One region of the Streptomyces sp. BoleA5 genome, then DNA from elsewhere that is predicted to be linked to it. Evidence: riboswitches for the same ligand, from Rfam matches in the RefSeq annotation. Region 1 holds a riboswitch; each other region holds the start of a gene.

What was found. A riboswitch is a leader RNA that binds a small molecule or an ion and turns the genes downstream of it on or off. The one in region 1 is predicted to bind cobalamin.
Region 2: linked by a shared signal. The riboswitch ahead of B085_RS0121355 (cobalamin biosynthesis protein) and the one ahead of B085_RS0101835 (prenyltransferase/squalene oxidase repeat-containing protein) in region 1 are both predicted to bind cobalamin.
Region 3: linked by a shared signal. The riboswitch ahead of B085_RS0113615 (CbtB domain-containing protein) and the one ahead of B085_RS0101835 (prenyltransferase/squalene oxidase repeat-containing protein) in region 1 are both predicted to bind cobalamin.

The regions. Positions count from the first base shown of each region.
Region 1 covers NZ_KB892090.1:387,094-391,398, forward strand. The annotation lists gene B085_RS0101830 (SCO2322 family protein) at 437-1,060, opposite strand; gene B085_RS0101835 (prenyltransferase/squalene oxidase repeat-containing protein) at 1,057-2,193, opposite strand; cobalamin riboswitch at 2,282-2,408, opposite strand; partial or broken gene B085_RS0101840 (MBL fold metallo-hydrolase) at 2,481-2,777, opposite strand; partial or broken gene B085_RS0101845 (aldehyde dehydrogenase family protein) at 2,772-3,264, shown strand; partial or broken gene B085_RS50360 (ferredoxin) at 3,269-3,509, shown strand; gene B085_RS0101850 (TetR family transcriptional regulator) at 3,472-4,095, opposite strand.
Region 2 covers NZ_KB892107.1:56,952-61,256, reverse strand. The annotation lists gene B085_RS0121360 (cobyric acid synthase) at 1-776, opposite strand, end outside; gene B085_RS0121355 (cobalamin biosynthesis protein) at 773-1,759, opposite strand; cobalamin riboswitch at 1,813-1,942, opposite strand; gene B085_RS0121350 (hypothetical protein) at 2,096-2,338, opposite strand; gene B085_RS0121345 (inorganic phosphate transporter) at 2,377-3,591, opposite strand; gene B085_RS0121340 (NAD(P)/FAD-dependent oxidoreductase) at 3,921-4,305, opposite strand, start outside.
Region 3 covers NZ_KB892098.1:63,425-67,729, reverse strand. The annotation lists partial or broken gene B085_RS42285 (energy-coupling factor ABC transporter permease) at 1-941, opposite strand, end outside; gene B085_RS0113620 (histidine phosphatase family protein) at 1,107-1,670, opposite strand; cobalamin riboswitch at 1,792-1,929, shown strand; gene B085_RS0113615 (CbtB domain-containing protein) at 1,968-2,189, shown strand; gene B085_RS0113610 (CbtA family protein) at 2,206-2,994, shown strand; gene B085_RS0113605 (Tm-1-like ATP-binding domain-containing protein) at 3,057-4,305, opposite strand, start outside.

The DNA.
Region 1 (4,305 bases):
GTTGCCGATGCCCGGGCCTCGGCGGCGGCCGGGCCGGCCGTGCGTGGTGTCCCGCCGGAGCCGGGGGTGATGGCCGGCTCGATCGACACCGGTGTGCCGGGGCGGGGTTGCCGACGGGCAGCGGGGGTCGCCGAGCGGGCGTCCGGGGTGGGCGAGGCGTCGCGGGTGGGCGAGGCGTCGCGGCTGCGCGGGCGCGGCCGGGGAAGCAGCGCGAGGGCTCGCGATGCCCTGGACAGCCCGTCGGTCGCGTTCGCCGTGCGTGGTGCGCCGGGGGTGTCACCGGACGGCACGACTGATCGCTGTCGCGGCCGGGGCGGAGCAGCGTCGGCGGAACGGCGGGTGTCCGGGGTGGGCGAGCCGTCGCGGCGGTCACGGGGGCGCAGCCGAACCGGCAGCGTGAGTGCCCTCGGCGGTCGGGGCAGGGGTGTGCCGGCGGTCACGGGCGGTCGCTCCGGCGGCGGCGGACCTGCCAGGCGGCGGCCGCGACGACGAGGAGGACGACTCCTGCGGCGCCGTACGTGCCGAGCGCGGGGCCCGGGGAAGAGGTGGGGGCGGGGGGTGCGGCGGCGTCGGCGACCTGCTCGCCGCAGCCCTTGGCGGGGTAGCCGGCGATGGCGCAGACCAGGCCCGCGGAGTTGTAGCGGAGCGGGGGCGCGACGGCGGCCAGGGCGTCGGCGGAGGTGGCGTCGGCGGGGACGCGGGCGCAGGCGGTGCGGATGGCCGGGGCGTCGGCGGCGGTGCCGAAGTCGAGCAGCAGGGCGACCCGCTTGGTGCCCGGGCGGGCCGGGGTGCCCTCGCAGACGGCGGCGAACCGGGCCGTGCCGCGGGGGCGGGCGGCCGAGTCGGCGTCGGGGCTGACGCCGAAGCGCCAGCCCTCCACGGCACCGTCGCCGGGGCGGCTGAGGGCCGGCCCGGTCGTCGCGTACGTCCAGGCGCCGGTGGCGGCGTCACGCTGCCAGAAGGACCAGTACCGGTAGGCGGCCGCGTGCGCGGGCGTCGAGACGAGGGCGGCCACCAGGGCCAGGAGGAGTGCCGCCGCCGTGAGGGGCGGCCGCCTCACAGCCGGTGCTTCCGGCCGGCGAGCAGCACCCCGATGCCGATGCCGGCGACCAGGCAGGCGCCCACGATCCACCACACCGAACTGCCGTCCGAGGACTCGGGCTTCTGCTGGGCGACCGGGCCGAGGGCGCTGAGCCGCGTGACGTGGTCCCGCATCGGGTTGCCGGTGGCGTACGCGGCGAGGGCGAGCTGTGCGAGGGCGGTGGGGTTGTCCTTCGCCCAGGCGCCGGAGTTGGCGGCGAGCCAGTTGTAGGCGCCCTTGGCGGCGTCGAGATGGCCGCCGGCGACGAGGGCGATGACGGCGTCGGCGGTGGTGCCGAAGTCGGGGGTCTTCTGGTCGGAGCCCGGGGTGACGGCGTCGAAGTGGCCGCCGCCGGCGGTGAGCCGGGCCGCGAGCCAGGCGGCGCCCGCGTCGGAGGCGCTGCCGCCGCACCCGTCGCGCACGGGGACGTCGCGGCCGGGGGCCTCGACGACGAGGCCCGCGCCCTCGGCGCCGCGCACGGCGTCGGCGGTGGCCTTGGCGTTGGCCGCGAGGTCACCCGACTTGGGGTCGGGCTGGTAGGCGAACGCGCCGCCGTCCTTCTTGCCGCAGGCCAACTGGAGGGAGCGCAGCGCGTCGTAGGGCGACAGGCCGTCGGTGGTCACGGACTTGACGTCGGTGCCGGCGGCCTTGAGGCCGCCGATGACGACGCCCGTGGAGTCGGCGTCGGAGGCTCCGCCGGGGTTGTACGACCAACCGCCGTCGCGGTTCTGCACCTTGGCGAGCCACTCGGCGGCGCGCTTGACGGCGAAGTCCTGCCCGTGGACGGCGAGCGCCTGGACGGCTATGGCGGTGGCGTTGGTGTCCTCGGTCCCCGGGTCGCAGGGCGCCGTCGGGTCGGGACGGTACGAGGCGAATCCGCCGTCCGCGCACTGCTGCCCGGCGAGCCACTTCACCGCGTCACCGGCCGGTTCCATGTCGGCCGCGTGCAGCGCCAGCAGCGCGTACGACTGGCGCCACACGCCGTCGTACGTCGGGTCGGCGTCCCCGTACAGCGCGGCGGGGGCCGCTGCCGGCGAGGGTGACGGCGACGCGGCTATGAGGAGCGTGCTGAAGGCGGCCAGGGCGGCCGCGGCGGTGCGGCGCAGATGCATCGGGTGGTGCCTTTCGGGTGAGCGGTCGCGCAGACGGATGCGGGCGCGCGGTCACGGCACCGGGCTCCGGCTCCGTGTACCTCGACGGAAGAGCCGCTCCCGTCCGCGCGGGTGCTCCGGCTGGGCCCTCCCCGGCCGGGGACGGCTCACGGTTGCGGGTCAGCGCCGGATTCGCACCGGCTTCCCCCGCTCGGACGTGATTGGACTTGGTTGTGTCGAGCACACCTTAGCCGGGACCGCGTGCCGCGCCGTGCCCGGCCTGGTGCGGTCTGCCTCACACCGGCCGCTCACACCGCGGTGTACGCGACCGGGTCGGAACCGGGCACCGGTTCGGCGTGCCCGAGCTTGACCAGGCGGCGCAGGTGGGCCTCGGCCTCGGCGACGGCGATGTTCCGGGAGGGGAAGGGGATCTGCTCCCAGAGGCGGTTCCACCGCATGGCCGCGGCGAGCTCCCACGGGGTGCGGGGGGCCTCGGCGATCAGGGCGCGGAGCGAGACGAGGCGGGCGGTGTGGTGGTCCGGCAGTTCGCGTACCCGGGCGCCGGCGCCGGTGGAGGCGTGCTCGTGGGCGGGCAGCACCTCGGCGTCGGCGACCCCCTTGACCCCGCCACCCAGGTCGGGCCGCTGGTCGCCCGCCGCCGGCAGCAGCGCTCCCTGGACTACGTCGCCTTCAGGCAGCAGGAGGGCGCCAAGGTCCTCACCGGCGGCGGCCGCCCGCAGGCGCAGCCCACCGGCTGGTACGTCGAGCCCACCCTCTTCGGCGACGTGTCCAACTCCATGCGGATCGCCCGCGAGGAGATCTTCGGCCCGGTCATCTGCCTGCTGCCGTACGAGGACGAGGCGGAGGCCGTCCGCATCGCCGACGACTCCGACCACGGCCTTCCGGCAGGGTCTGTACCGGCGATCCGCCGGCGCACCGGCACGTTCGACGTCAACACCTTCAGCCGCGACATGCTCGGCCCCTTCGGCGGCTACAGGAACTCCGGGCTCGGGCGCGAGTTTCGGGCCGGAGGAGCTGGGCGAGTACCTGGAGCACAAGATGGTCCACCTGCCCGCCGGCTGGGAGGGCTGACCCCGTGGGGGACCGCTGGCACATCGAGGTCGACCGGGGAGTGCGCATCGGCACGGGCATGTGCGTGAGCTCCGCGCCGGGCGGCTTCACCCTGGCCTCCGCCCGGCAGTCCCACGCGGCGGCGGAGGGCTGCCCGGTGGAGGCGATCAGCATCGCGCTGGCCGACTGGCGAGGCCGTCTTCCCGCCCGAGGAGCGACGTGCCGGGGTCACGCCTGCGCGCGGCGCGGATCGGTCAGGTCGATGAGCCGGCAGACGGTCTCGATGTCGATCTTCACCTGGGCGATCGAGGCGCGCCCGGACAGCCAGGTCACAAGCGCCGAGTGCCATGTGTGCTCGATGACGCGCACCGCGGACAGCAGCTCGGGCCCGGGCGGCCCGTCCAGCCGCATCGCGTCCAGCACGATCGCGGTCGTCAGCCGCGAAACGGCGTCCACCTCCGGGCTCACGGAACGGTCGGCGAAGGTCAGCGCCCGCACCATGGCGTCCGCGAGGTGCGGCTCCCGCTGCATCGCGCGGAACGCGCGCATCAGCGTCTCCGCCACGCGGTCCGCGGGCGCGGCAGCCGAGGGCGGACGCTTGCGCAGCGCCTCGTGGAGGTGCTCCAGCTGGTCACGCATCGTGGCGACGAGCAGATGGATCTTGGACGGGAAGTAGCGGTAGAGGGTGCCGAGCGCGACGTTCGACTGCTCGGCGACCTCGCGCATCTGGACGGCGTCGAATCCGCCCCGCACGGCGAGCTCGGCGCTGGTGCGCAGGATGCGGCGCCGCCGGGCTTCCTGACGTTCGGTCAGCGGCACGGGGGACGGCGTCGGCTGAGGAGCTGCGGTCATCTGTCCCAATCCGAATCTGTGCGCCGTGCGGAACCTTCCCCAGCGTACTGCGGTGCCTTGCCGCGGGGTCCGCTCTGTTCCGCCGCCGTGTGCGGCTGCGCCGGGCTGCCCGGTGGGTGCCCTTTGCGGCCGGTGGTTGTGTGCGGGTTGTTTGCTGCGGCGGGCGGGTGGGTGAACCCCCCCCACGGCCCCCACCGCGGCGTGGCGGGA
Region 2 (4,305 bases), on a different contig from region 1:
TCGCCGTGCGGCGGCGCCGTGTCCGACTCCCGGACGCTGCCGCGCAGCGACATCCGCAGCCCGTCCTCCTCGTCGATGCCGAGGCCGTGCCGGAACGGCAGCACCCCGTAGAAGCGGCGTCCGGTCAGCCCGCGCAGCATCTCAAGACCCGGCTCCAGCAGGGACACGTCGCCGCGGAACTTGTTGACCAGGTATCCGCAGACCAGTTCCTGGTCCTCCGGGGCGAGCAGCGCCGTCGTCCCGAAGAACGAGGCGAAGACCCCTCCCCGGTCGATGTCGCCGACCACGACCACCGGGAGCCGGGCGGCCCGCGCCAGGCCCATGTTGACGATGTCGCCCCGCCGCAGGTTGATCTCGGCCGGGCTGCCGGCGCCCTCGCAGATCACCGCGTCGTACCGCCCGCGCAGCTCCTCCAGGCAGCCGGTGACGGTCTCCAGCAGCTCCGCGCGGCTCCCGTTGTGGTAGCCGCGCGCACTCATCTCGCCCACCGGGCGCCCCATCAGGACGACCTGGCTCGTGCGGTCCCCGCCGGGCTTGAGCAGCACCGGGTTCATCAGGGCCGACGGCTCCACGCGCGCGGCCTGGGCCTGCATCGCCTGGGCGCGGCCGATCTCGGCGCCCTCGCGGGTCACGTACGAGTTCAGCGACATGTTCTGCGCCTTGAACGGCGCCACGGACACGCCCTGCCGCGTCAGCCACCGGCAGATCCCCGCCGTGACGACGCTCTTGCCGGCGTCCGACGTGGTCCCCGCGACCAGCAGGCCCCCGCCCCTCATGAGTCCCTCCCCCGGGCGACCGCGCCCCACGCCAGGCGCCCGCCCACCGCGACCACCAGCGCCAGCGCGCCGACCCGCCGCGACAACCGCGCCGCCCGTTCGATGTCCCGTACCTCCACCGGCCGGTTCCCCGCCCCCAGCACGGGCCGGTGCTCCACCCGCCCGTCATAGGCAAGCGTCCCCCCGAGGCGCACGCCCAACGCCCCGGCGAACGAGGCCTCCACCGGCCCCGCGTTCGGGCTGGGATGCCGGGGGCCGTCCGTGCGCCAGGCCCGCCACGCCCCCCGGGGGTCGGGGCCGGCCAGCACCGCGAGCGCGGCGGTCAGCCGGGCGCCGGGGTAGCCGGCGACGTCGTCCAGCCGGGCCGCGGCCCAGCCGAACCGCCGGTGCCGCGGCGACTTGTGACCCACCATCGCGTCCAGGGTGTTGACCGCCCGGAAGCCCACGAGCCCCGGTACGCCGCCCAGCGCACCCCACACCAGGGCCCCCACGACGGCGTCCGAGGTGTTCTCCGCGACGGACTCCACCACCGCCCGGGCCAGTTGCGCCTCGTCCAGCGCCTGCGGGTCGCGGCCGCACAGATGGGGCAGCCGCTCGCGCGCCGCCTCCATGTCACCGGTGGACAGGGCGGCACCGACGATCCGTGCCTCGTGTACCAGGGATGTCCCGCCGAGCACGGCCCAGGTCGCCGCCGCCGTCAGGGCGACGGACGCCGCTCCGGAACGGCGCACGGCACGCTGGAGCCCGGCCGCGGCCGCCACGGCGCCGCCCGCGCACAGGGCCGTGTGGAGGGCGCCGCGACCGCGGTGGTCGCGCCACAGCGCCCGCTCCAGGCGGGCGGCGGCGCGGCCGAACACCGCGACGGGGTGACCGCGGCGCGGGTCGGCGAGGGCCAGGTCGGCGAGCCAGCCGAGGGCGGCGCCGGTGGCGAACGCGCACGGCGCCGCGACGCCGGTGCCGGGTGAACGGCCGGAGCCGCGCATCACAGGAGTCCTCACTCAGGGTCCGCGCCCTGGTTCGACGTGACCGGCGACGAGAGTCTCCTGGCTCCCGGATCGGCGGCACCCCCGGCCTTCCAGCCCCGAGTCGGGGCCGTGGCCATGGGCGGGGGTCCGCTCCCCGGTGACAGTGGCGGGACCGCGCCGGATTCGCACCGGACTTCCTCTCCTGCCGCCGTTTGGCGGTTCCGATACCACCACGCCCCGCTCCGGCCCGTCAACTCATCGCGACAGCCTGTGGACAAGAAGAAACCCCAGCTCACGGCCGGAAGGCCGGGAGCTGAGGTCAACTTCACACCGCGGTGCGCGGGGACGTGCGGGTCAGGCGACGATCAGGTAGATCCCGTACGCCACCGCCGCCGCGCACAGCGCGAAGCACAGGTACGCGCCGGTGCGGGCCAGGGCGGTGGTGCCACCCGCGGCGGAGGTGCCCGCCTCGCCGCCGCCGGCGGTGCCCTGCCTGGACAGGCCGACGATGCCGAGGGTGAACAGGCCGACGAGTCCGACGGTCACGGCGAGGCTGACGCCGAAGACGGAGCCGAGGGCAGCCCAGTCGATGTGCATGGTGCTGGTTCCTTCCGGGGCCGGTGCGGCTGCCGCCGTCAGGCGGAGGCCTTGGCGGGGTCGGTGCCGGCGGCGGTCGTGGTCAGCCCCGCGGGCGGCGGGATGACGGCGGCGATGGCCGTGGTGATGACGCCCGGCTCCTCGGCGTCGTGGCCCTCGTTGACGTTGGTGTGGTCGACGGGCTTGCGGCGGGAGGCGATCCAGATCGCGGTGCACGCGGCGAGCGCCAGGACGGCGACCGTCGTGACACCCCAGTCGCCCTGGTCGGCGAGGAGCGCGGCGCCCGCCGCGACCAGGCCCGCGGCAGGGAGGGTGAGCCCCCACGCGGCGAACATCCGGCCCGCGGTGCTCCAGCGGACGACACCGCCCTTGCGGCCGACGCCGGCGCCCATGACGGAGCCGGAGCAGACCTGCGTGGTGGAGAGCGAGAAGCCGAGGTGCGAGGAGGCCAGGATGACGGTCGCGGCGCCGGTCTGGGCGGCGAAGCCCTGCGGCGGCTGGATGTCGGTGATGCCCTTGCCCATGGTGCGGATGATCCGCCAGCCACCGATGAAGGTGCCGAGCGCGATCGCCATGCCCGCCGAGACGATGACCCACAGCGGCGGGTCGGAGTCGGGCGCGACGACGTTGCCGGCGATCAGGGCGAGGGTGATGACACCCATGGTCTTCTGTGCGTCGTTGGTGCCGTGGGCGAGGGAGACGAGGCCGGCCGAGGCGATCTGCCCGGCCCGGTAGCCCTTGGCGGTGGCGGCCGGATCGGCGTTGCGGCCGATGCGGTAGGTCAGCCGGGTCGCCAGCATCGCGCCGACCCCGGCGACCACCGGGGCGCAGACGGCCGGGATCAGGACCTTCATGACGACCGCGTCACCGTTGACCGAGCTGAATCCGGCCGAGGCGACGGAGGCGCCGATGAGGCCGCCGAAGAGGGCGTGGGAGGAGCTGGAGGGGAGTCCCGCCAGCCAGGTCAGCAGGTTCCAGACGATCGCGCCGACGAGTCCCGCGAAGATCACCTCGGGCTTGATGCCCGCGCTCTCGTCGAGGATCCCGCCGGAGATCGTCTTCGCCACCTCGACGGAGAGGAAGGCGCCGACGAGGTTGAGCACGGCGGACATGGCCACCGCCGTCTTGGGCTTGAGTGCGCCAGTGGAGATGGTGGTCGCCATCGCATTGGCGGTGTCGTGGAAACCGTTCGTGAAGTCGAACACGAGTGCGGTAATGATCACGATTCCGATCAGGAGCGTGATGTGTTCCATTGACCCAGGCATTCGTTCGATCGGACAGTGGCGGTGGCGACCGTACGGAGTCTGGATGAACGGAAGGTGAACGAGGGGAGGCGCGGCGGTGCCGGTGCGTGCGGGGGGTGTGGCCCGGCCCCGGCCGCGGCCCGGAATCCGGCCTTTCGCGTGCTTCGACCACCCCTTTCCGGAGGTCAGGAAGAGATCCTGGTCACGCGGCGACGGCCCGCTCCGCCGCCGTCTCGCGGCACGAACCGGGGGCGTGCCGGCGGTGGTCCGTGCGCGTTCGTCTCGCGCCCTGCGGGCGCAAGCGCCGGCCCCGCACGTACCGGCCGAATCTCCTCTGGCTAGTGGCGGCCCGAGATGCGGTCCGCGATGCGGGCCACCCGGTCGGTCTCCACGCTGCGTCCGGCCTGCTCGCGCCGGTCGGCGCCGCGGTAGGCCGCGTACAGCCCGTGCACCCCGATCCACCGGAAGGGCTCGGGCTCCCAGCGGCGCACGCGGTGGTGCACCCACGGCAGGGCCGTCAGCTCGGTTCCGTGCGCCTGGCCGGAGTCCATCTGCACGAGGTCCCGCAGCGTCCGCGCCGCGAGGTTCGCCGTGGCGACACCGCTGCCGACGTAGCCGCCCGCCCAGCCCAGGCCGGTGGAGCGGTCCAGCTCGACGGTCGCGCACCAGTCGCGCGGCACGCCGAGCACCCCGGACCAGGCGTGGTCGATCCCCACCCGCCCC
Region 3 (4,305 bases), on a different contig from region 1:
ACCGATGACACCGGCGAGGCCGCCGGAGAGCCGGGCGTCGCCGACGTCCTTGGTCTGGTAGTCCGCCAGCGGCGAGTCCTTGGCCGCGTGGTCCTCGGCCTTCTTGTCGATGCCGTGGTCGGCGGCGACCTTCTCCAGCCCGTCGGGGCTGGCCGAGGCGTAGTAGCTGACGAATCCGGCGAGCGCCAGGGCGGCGATCAGGCCGGCGATCCACAGCGGCCGTATGCCGCCGCGCTTCGGGGTGTCGGTCACGGCCGCCATCAGACGGTCGCCTCCTTCAGTTCCAGCGGGCGGCGCAGGTCACGGGCGCCGTGGACGAGGTCGGGGCGGACGGCGATGACGGCGCCCACCGTCGCGGCGGTGATCACCGCCTCACCGATGCCGATCAGGACGTGCACGCCGACCATGGCGGTGAAGACCTTGCCGAGCGAGACGTCGGTCGTCCCGCCCAGCGCGTAGATCCCGGTGAAGGCGACCGCCGCGGCCGGGACGGAGACCAGGGCCGCGACGAAGGCCGCGCCCGTCACCCCGCCGCGCCCGTTCGGCAGCACCTTGACCAGAGCGCGGAAGAGGGCGTAGGCGACGACCACGGTCACGATCGCCATGTCGGTGATGTTCACGCCGAGGGCGGTGAGGCCGCCGTCGGCGAAGAGCACGCCCTGGATGAGCAGGACCACGGACACGCACAACACCCCTGTATAGGGGCCGACGAGTATCGCCGCGAGCGCTCCGCCGAGGAGGTGGCCGCTGGTGCCGGCGGCCACCGGGAAGTTGAGCATCTGGACGGCGAAGATGAACGCGGAGACGAGTCCGGCCAGCGGCGCGGTGCGCTCGTCCAGTTCGCGTCGCGCACCGCGCAGGCTCACCGCCACGGCTGCCGCCGCGACGGCACCGGCCGCCACCGACACCGGGGCGTCGATGAATCCGTCGGGTACATGCATGGAGAGCTCCGCTCCGGGGTCGCGTCGGAAGTCGAACGCTCAATCATAGAGTCCTATTGCGACTGACTTGCAAGAGCCTGTCTGATGCTGGAGCGCATGCCCCGCGTATGCCCGTTCGCGCTTCATCCCGCTTCAGCCCGCTTCAGCCGCGCTTCCGGTGCCCGGTCAGCCCAACGGGCGCCCCGCCCGCAGGTTCCAGCGTCCGGACCGCCCGCTGAATTCCGTCGCCGTCAGCGGGGGCACGTCGATCCGCCAGAAGGACGCCTCCGGCGCACCCAGGGCCCGTACCGCGCAGGCCCGGACGATCTCCGGTTCGACGACGGCGAGCACCCGGCCCGGCGTGGCGGCGAGCCCGTCGAGCCAGCCGCCGACGCGGGCGCACAGCTCGCGCAGCGACTCGGCGTCGTGCGGCGCGGCGTCCGGGTCGGAGAGCCAGGCGGCCACCGCCTCCGGTTCCTCGGCGCTCACCTCGGCCAGGGTGCGTCCCCGCCAGCGGCCCAGCGCCCAGCCCGCGGGCGCGGTCTCCTCGGCGGCGAGGCCGAGCGCCTGCGCGGTCGCGTGGCAGCGCACCGTGGGCGAGACGGGCACCGGTACCGCGGAGGGCAGCGAACCGGCCAAGGCGCGGGCGGCGGCGAGCGCCTGCCCGTCCGGCGGCACGTCGTCGTCGAAACGCGCCTCGCGCAGCGCCGCGTTCACCACCGGTGAGATCAACGTCACCCGGGTCGTCATGCACCCTCCTCGTTCTCCGGCGATCACCTGGAATCGCCGACTGCCGCCCCGCACCGGGCCTGCCCGCGGCACCGAAGCGGCTCCCGCGCATGCCGTGGCGTGAACGCGCGCCCTTGGCCGGATCACCGGATCGCGGTACCGTCACGACGACATTCACGACGACACGGCGGAAGTCCGGTGCAAATCCGGCACGGTCGCGCCACTGTAAGCCCAGCCCAGCGCCAGGCGAGTCAGACCCGCAGTCGTCCGACAGAGCTCCACCGACCGGGACGCGAGTTCCCACCAGGAGGTCATGCCATGGCGCAGTCCGCCGCCTCGCCGGCCATAGCCCCTTCCGCCGCCCCCTTGACGCTGCCGATCAGGGCGATCCTGCCCTGGGCGGTCTTCTTCGGCGTCCTGATGCTGGTCCTGCTCTACTTCGTGGGTGCCGAGCAGGGGGCCACGTCCCTCATGTCCGGTGAGAACGTCCACGAGTGGCTGCACGACGGGCGCCACCTGCTCGGCTTCCCCTGCCACTGACAGGGGCGCCGCACCGATGAACCCCGCCACCCCCGTCAATTCGGTCACCGTCAGACAACTGCTGGTGCGGGGCATGCTGGCCGGCCTCGCCGCCGGCGCGTTCGCGCTGGTCGTCGCCTACCTGCTGGGCGAGTCCCGGGTCGACGCCGCCATCGCGTTCGAGGAGTCGCACGCCCACGAGCACGGCGGCACCGAACCGGTCAGCCGTGCCCTGCAGTCCACCGCCGGTCTGGCCACCGGCCTCCTCGTGTACGGCGTGGCGCTGGGCGGCATCGCCGCGCTCGCCTACTGCTTCGCCCTCGGGCGGATCGGCCGCTTCGGCGCCCGGTCGACGGCGATGCTGCTGTCGGCCGCGGCGCTCGTCGCGGTCTACGTCGTGCCCTTCCTGAAGTACCCCGCCAACCCGCCGGCCGTCGGCGACCCCGACACCATCGGCGAACGCACCACGCTGTACTTCCTGATGATGCTGCTCAGCGTGCTGCTCGCGATCGCCACCGTGATCCTGGGCAGGCGCCTCGCGCCGCGCCTGGGCAACTGGTACGCGACCGTGGCCGCCGGCGTCTTCCTCGTCGTGACCGTGGGGCTCGCGTACGCGCTGCTGCCCGGGATCGACGAGGTGCCGGAGCACTTCCCGGCGCAACTGCTGTGGCAGTTCCGTCTGGCGGCGCTGGCGGTCCAGCTGACGCTGTGGACCTCCTTCGGGCTGGTCTTCGGCCACCTGGCCGGACGCCTGCTGGAACCGGCCCCGGCCGCCGCCTCCGCGGGGCGCGACGCCGTGGGCGCGGGCACGGCGGCCTCCGTCTAGGGCCGCCGTCCGGGCCCTCGGCCGGGCCCGCCGCACCGTACGCACGACCGCCCGTACGACGCTCAGCGCGTCGTGCGGGCGGTCGCGTGCACGGAGGAGACGAGCGCGTGCAGCCGGTCCGCCGCGGCGCGGCCGAAGGCGGGGTCGTTGAGGTGCGTGTCGTACTCGGCGACCTCCACCCGGCTGCCGCGCAACTCCTCGCGGAGGGTGTGGAACAGCACCCCGTCCACCGCCCGGTCGTGGTACGGCCCGCCCGGCGCCCCGAGGGTGGACAGCCCGCGCAGCGGCAGCAGGAGCGTGGCCGGGCCGGTGGCCGCGCGCAGCTTCGCGGCGACCTGACGGCCGAGTTCGGCGCACTCGGCGGCGGAGGTGCGGATCACGGTCACCGACGGGTTGTGGACGTGGACGTGACGGGCCCGGAAGCGGTCCGGCAGCGAGCCGAGCGGGCCGAACTTGACCATGTCGAGCGCTCCCGGGCTCACCACCTGGGGCAGTCCGGCGCGGCCCGCGGCGCGCAGCCGGTCGGGCCCCGCGCCGAAGGCGCCGCCCACCAGCTCGTCGGCGAGCTCGCTGAGCGTCAGGTCGAGCACCCCGCTGAACATGCCCTCCCCGGCGAGCGACTCCAGGGAGCGGCCGCCGGAGCCCACGGAGTGGAAGACCAGCACCTCGTAGCCGAGTTCGGTGAGCCGCGCCCGGGCGGCGTCGACCCCGGGGGTCGTCACCCCCGCCATGCTCGCCGCCACCAGCGGCCGGTCCCCGGCGGGCGCGGCGGGCGCCCCGGCGAAGCCCCTGGCCATCCCGGCGATGGCGTCGGCCGCGTTCGCCAGGATCGGCGCCGACACCCGGTTGACGCCCGCGATGTCGACGACGCTGTACATCATGGCGATGTCGGTCGAGCCGACGTACGGGGAGACGTCGCCCGCGGCCATCGAGGAGACCATCAGCTTCGGCACGCCCAGCGGCAGCTCCCGCATCGCGCGGGTGGCGATCGAGGTGCCGCCGCTGCCCCCGACGGCCAGCACGCCGTGCAGCCTGCCCTCGTCGTGCAGCCGGCGCACCACCCGGGCCGCCCCCTCGGCCATGACCGTCACCGCGGTGCCGCGGTCGCCCGCCCTGCGCAGCCGTTCGGCGTCCGCACCCGCGGCGGAGGCCACGACGGAGCGGGGGATGTCGGGGGTCACGAGGGGCTCGCCGGCCACGCCCGCGTCGATCAGCACGACCTCGACGGCGGCGCGCAGGAGGCGGTCCCGCAGCCAGCCGTACTCGGTGCCCTTGGTGTCCAGCGTTCCCAGCAGCGCAACCACCGGCATG